2 linked regions of the Pontiella desulfatans genome follow. The protein of the gene in region 2 binds, or shares a complex with, the protein of the main gene of each other region. Links are inferred from orthologs where the notes say so. Each region holds a gene or a part of one and is shown on either strand. Other genes may lie near its edges.

Region 1 (2,894 bases), on a different replicon or contig from region 2:
CGCGGTCGCGAAAGCCAGCTGGAAAAAATGCTGAACCGCTCCCTCTTGATCGAAGGCAAGATCTATTGGGTCAAGGATGTGGATCTTCCCGTCATCCAGCCCGATAAAATCAACCTCGATCCGATCATCGTAGACTAAGGGGGGAATTAGGAGTGCAGATTTAAGAATGAAGAATGATTGGTCTGCGACGGCCTTTGTTTTGATGGGGCACGCTCCGTTCTTAATTCTGAAATCTTAATTCTTCATCACCATGAAATGGTTTCTCGATATGGTCTATCCCCGCAACTGCATCGGCTGCGGGGTTCCTTCGCCCGAGACCTTCCGGTTCATCTGCTGGGACTGCTGGACCGATGCGGCAAAGGTTGAACCCCCGTTCTGCAAGCTGTGCGGAGATCCGGTCGCCGGCGCGGTCGACCACGGTTTCACCTGCTATTCCTGCACCGCCGCAAAACCCTCCTTCGATGCCGCCCGCTCGGCAACCCGCTACGACGGGGTGGTGGGCGAGGCGCTCCGGCAGCTTAAATACGATAAGGCGCTCTGGCTTGCGCCGGATTTGGCCGCCGTGCTCAGGAATTGCCTTTTGGCGGAATATCCGGGACGTCGGTTCGACCTGGTGGTCCCCGTGCCGCTATACCATGTCCGCCGCCGGGGCCGCGGCTACAACCAGTCGGCCGTGCTCGCCAAGGAGCTGGGCCGGCGAATCGGCTGCCCATCCATGCCCGGAATGCTCCGCCGAATTCAGCCCACCACCACGCAAACGAATTTGACAGCCCCGCAACGGCTTAGTAACGTCAAGAACGCTTTTGAATCGAGGAGACAGAAGTGGCTGGCTGGACGACGCGTCCTGCTGGTCGATGATGTGATGACCACGGGAGCAACCGTGGATGCATGCGCAAAAGCCCTTAAACAGGGTGGGGCGTCGTCGGTACATGTGCTGACGGTGGCGCGCGGATAACGAGAGGATTTGATCATGGCTTTGTTTGGCAGCAGCAAAAAAAACTATTCAACCATCACCGTCAAAAAGCGCGATGTGCCCGACGGCCTGTGGATGAAGTGCCCGTCCTGCGGCGAAATCGTCTATAAGGAAGAGGTTGCCGACAACCTTGAAGTCTGCACCAAGTGCGGCCACCATTTTACGCTGGGCCGCCAGGCGCGCATCGATCTGTTGTCCGATGCAGGCACCTTCGAGGAGTGGGCCGGTGGCATCAAATCGGTCGACACCCTCGGCTTCACCGGCCAGCAGTCCTATATCGACAAGCTCAAGGCCAACCAGGAAAAATCGGGATGGGACGACGCCATCACCGTTGGCGGCTGCAAGCTCAATGGACGCGAGATCGGCCTGGGGGTGATGGACTTTTCGTTCCTGGGCGCCTCCATGGGCAGCGTGGTTGGTGAACGGGTAACCTATCTCATCGAGCGCAGCACCCGCGAAGGCCGCCCGGTATTGCTTTCGTGTGCATCGGGCGGTGCCCGCATGTACGAAGGCCTGCTGAGCCTCATGCAAATGGCCAAGACCAGCGCCGCGTTGGCCCGGCACGCCTCCGCCGGATTGGCGTTCATCCCGATCCTGACCCACCCGACCATGGCCGGCGTCATGGCCAGTTTCGCCACCTTGGGCGACCTCATCGTCGCCGAGCCCGAGGCGCTCATTGGCTTTGCCGGTCCGCGCGTCATCAAGGAAACCACCCAGCAGGATCTGCCGGAAGGTTTCCAGCGTTCCGAATTCCTCCAGCAGCACGGCCTCATCGATATGGTGGTTCCGCGCAAGGAACTGCGCGACCGCATGGCCCTCGTGCTCGAATACCTCTGCGACGAGTAGCGCAAAATTAGCAACGAATGAATGTAAAGCAACGAATTAGGAGTGATTGGATTCGTTGCTTTACATTCATTCGTTGCAGGTAAAATTTTCCGGATGAGTGATTCGTATAAGAAGCTGTTTCAACGAACCACCGCGGGGATCAAACCCGGGCTGGATGTCATCGCGGCATTGCTGGAAGCGCTCGGTAATCCGCACCATCGGCTCGCGGTGCTCCACGTGGCCGGCACCAACGGCAAGGGCTCCGTCTGCGCCATGCTCGAATCGGTGTTGCGTGCTTCCGGCTTCAAGACCGGCCTCTACACCTCGCCGCACCTCATCGACTTTTCGGAACGCTTCGTGGTTGATGGGAAACGGATTCCCGAAGATAGGCTCAACGACTATATCTGGCTCATGGAGGAAAAGGCCGACGCGGTGGAGCAATCAACCGGGCTTCGCGGAGCCACCTTCTTCGAAATGTCCACCGCCATGGCCTTCCAATATTTCGCCGACGAAAAAGTGGATGTCGCAATCATCGAAACCGGCATGGGCGGACGGTGGGATGCAACCAACGTCGTGATTCCGCTCGTATCGGTCGTCACGCACATCGATATCGACCACACCAACTTCCTTGGCGACACCATCGGAAAGATCGCCGCCGAGAAAGCCGGCATCATCAAACCCGGAAGGCCCGTGGTCTCCGCGCAGCAATGCGCCGACGCCCTGGCGGAACTGCGGCAGATGGGCGAGCCCGTCATCTGCAGCGCGGAAGCGGTGTCGGTGCTGAAGATCGGTGAGCCGCAACGGCTGAAAATAGAAACCCATTCGCGCAACCTGCCGCCCATCAACCTGCCGTTGCTCGGTGGGTGCCAGCGCGAAAACTGCGCCGTTGCCGTTGCCGCGCTTGAAGTGCTGGCGGACATCGTTGATTTCGAACCGGCCTTCAAGAAAGGGTTGGAGTCGGTGGAATGGGGCGCCCGGTTCCAGACGCTTCTAACGGAACCCCTGATGATCCTCGATGGCGCCCACAATCCATCGGCGGCCCGGGCTCTGGCCAAAACACTCCGGGAACTCCATTCCGGGAAACAGATCGGTTTCA
Region 2 (2,983 bases):
ACCGACGTGTGCGGCCCGATGATGGTGAACTCCTCCAACGCGCGGCGCATGCGCGCAATCGCCTCGTGTCGATCCTTCCCCTTGGCGATGATCTTGCCGATCATGCTGTCGTAGTAGGGCGAGATCGTGTAGCCGGAATAGACATGCGAGTCGATGCGGATTCCGGGGCCTCCCGGAAAATGGACGGCTTCAACCAGGCCGGGCGACGGCGTGAAGTTGTTGTAGGGATCTTCGGCGTTGACGCGATATTCGATCGCATGGCCTTCGATCCGCATCTCTTCCTGCGTGAACGAGAGCTTTTCGCCGGCGGCGACGCGGATCTGCTCCTTCATCAGGTCGATGCCCGAAACCTCTTCGGAAACGGTGTGCTCCACCTGGATTCGGGTGTTCATTTCCATGAAATAAAACTGTTTTGCCGTCTCGTCGTAGAGGAACTCCAGCGTGCCGGCGCTATCGTAATCGACGGCCTTGGCGGCCTTGACGGCGGCATCGCCGAGCGCCTGGCGTTCTTCATCGGTCAGCGTGGGGCACGGGGCCTCTTCCACCAGCTTCTGGTGGCGGCGCTGGATCGAGCAGTCACGCTCGCCCAGATGGCAAACATTGCCATGCTTGTCGCCGATGATCTGCACTTCGACGTGGCGGGCGGACTCGATGTATTTTTCCATGAACAGGTCGGGATTGCCGAACGAGGCGTCGCCTTCCGCCGCCGCCGCCATGAAGCCCTGCACCAACGAAACATCGTTGCGCGCCACCCGCATGCCCTTGCCGCCGCCGCCGGCCACGGCCTTGAGCAGGACGGGATAGCCCATCTTATGGGCCAGCTCGAGCGCTTCGTCGGAATTCTTGAGGATGCCGTCGGAACCGGGCGTGATCGGCACACCGGCGGCCTTCATCGTATCGCGCGCAATGGCTTTGTCGCCCATATTGCGGATGCAGTCCGCCGAGGGGCCGATGAAGGTAATATTGCAGTTGGCGCAAATTTCGGCGAAGTGGGCGTTTTCCGCAAGAAAACCATATCCGGGATGGATGGCATCCACATCGGCCACTTCGGCGGCACTGATGATGTTGGTGATCTTGAGATAGCTGGCGTTTGCGGCCGCCGGGCCAATGCAGATGGCTTCGTCGGCCATTTGCACATGCAGGGAGTCGGCGTCGGCCTCGGAATAGACGGCGACGGAGCGCACCCCCAGCTCTTTGCACGCGCGGATAATGCGCAACGCGATCTCGCCGCGGTTGGCGATCAATACCTTTTCAAACATGGGCAATCCCCTTATTTGGGTTCAACGAGGAAGAGCGGCTGCCCATACTGTACCGGCGAAGTGTCATCGACGAGGATCTTCTTGATGACCCCCTTCACTTCGGCCTTGATTTCGTTCATGACCTTCATGGCCTCCACGATGCAAACCACCGTATCGACCGTGATTTCGGCACCCACTTCAACAAAGTTGTCGGCGTCCGGGGCCGGCTTGCGATAGAAGGTTCCAACGATCGGGGACGGGATTTCAACCAATCCGTCGTTTTCATCGGCGGCCGGTGCGGCTTCGGGTGCAGCGGCGGGAGTAGCGGCTGGCGCTGCGGCGGCATGGGCCGCCGGAGCCGCATAGACCACCTGGGGCTCGTTGCTGCCACGCTTCATGGCCAGTTCAAATTCGCTGTCTTTCATCGAAAATTCCGAAAGATCGTTGGCCTTCATCATTTCCGCGATGCGTCTGATATCCTTGATTTCCATATTCACCCTCTCCTGGTTGCGAAATTCAATATCTCCGGAAACTAAACAATATTTCCCCCACATTGCCTAGTCCTAATCCAAAAGGAGTTAATTCAGCCCCGGAACCGAGTTCCCGGCCGAAATCGCCGGTAATCAAGAACCCGCGCCACCGCAGCGAAGCGCATATAATCTTCGAAGAAAACAAGGGCGAAGCCCCCGTTCACCATGGCCCCATAAACTTGGCAACGATTCTGGATACGATTGAATGGTTTGGAAACACGGACCACCTCTCTCAGTAAGTGTTTCGTAGGCGGACAGCCGACAGAGCCGGGGAGGATATGGATGCTTTTCCGTTCGGCGGGGCAGACGGGACGCCTGCGGTACGGGCCGTCCGACAATTGCCCTGCAGCATTCATGAGCCATGCAATACACAAAAAGGACAACTGCGGAAAATTTCGTGTGTTTCGTGTATTTAGTGGTTAGATTTCCCGACATGGATACGTTGACGCCAGAGGAGCGGTCGGCCTTGATGAGCAAGATACGGGGCAAAAACACGAAGCCGGAACTGCTTGTCCGCTCGATGCTCCACCGGGCGGGCTACCGCTTCAGCCTGCATCGGAAGGATTTGCCGGGCAAGCCGGACATCACGTTGCGAAAACACAAGACGGTGGTCTTTGTGCATGGTTGCTTTTGGCATCGGCATAAACACTGCAGGGTGGCCTCGACCCCGAAATCGAACACGGAATTCTGGGAACATAAGTTCGAGCGCAACGTCGCCAACGACCGAAAGCATAAACGGGAGTTGAGAAAGCTGGGCTGGAACGTCATTGTAATCTGGGAGTGCGAACTCAAGGATCCGGAAAAGGTGCTGGTTCGGTTAATGAATGAGCTGACCCCGGAGAAGGTTTTGCACTACCCAACGGCGGAAGACACTTCGCTGATTGCCGCGGAAGCCAAGGCGAAATACATCACGAAAGGGAAAAAGGGAAAATAGCTTTCATCACCGAGGCACGGAGACAAAGGGCATGTAAAACATTTCCGATCCTCCGAGTCCCCAGCAAAGCGGGTGGTTAATCAAATGGATAGTTTTGAATTCAAACCGGTTGGAATCATACGGTCGTGCTACACGGACAAGTTTGGGATACCGCGCCAACCGGGTCTGGTGAAGAGTGCGACGGCAACGCTGGAGCTCCTCCCCCCCTACAACCAACCGGAAGCCCTCCGCGGCATCGAGGCGTTTTCCCACCTGTGGATCGTATTCGTGTTCCATCAATC

What was found. Proteins that work in one complex are often made in the same cells at the same time.
Region 1: the proteins of accB (region 2) and accD are in contact, whole or in part, in a solved structure (PDB 8UXZ), measured with the Escherichia coli proteins. The link is inferred for Pontiella desulfatans from one-to-one orthologs.

What each region holds. Positions count from the first base shown.
Region 1 is NZ_CAAHFG010000003.1:295,689-298,582, forward strand. It holds accD (acetyl-CoA carboxylase, carboxyltransferase subunit beta), read left to right. Parts: upstream 1-970; coding sequence 971-1,819; downstream 1,820-2,894. Other genes in the region: E9954_RS22285 (SH3 domain-containing protein), read left to right, coding at 1-138; E9954_RS22290 (ComF family protein), read left to right, coding at 251-955; E9954_RS22300 (bifunctional folylpolyglutamate synthase/dihydrofolate synthase), read left to right, coding at 1,913-2,894.
Region 2 is NZ_CAAHFG010000001.1:87,177-90,159, reverse strand. It holds accB (acetyl-CoA carboxylase biotin carboxyl carrier protein), read right to left. Parts: upstream 1,730-2,983; coding sequence 1,271-1,729; downstream 1-1,270. Other genes in the region: tsaA (tRNA (N6-threonylcarbamoyladenosine(37)-N6)-methyltransferase TrmO), read left to right, coding at 2,787-2,983; E9954_RS00320 (very short patch repair endonuclease), read left to right, coding at 2,202-2,702; accC (acetyl-CoA carboxylase biotin carboxylase subunit), read right to left, coding at 1-1,259. UniProt on the Escherichia coli protein: This protein is a component of the acetyl coenzyme A carboxylase complex; first, biotin carboxylase catalyzes the carboxylation of the carrier protein and then the transcarboxylase transfers the carboxyl group to form malonyl-CoA.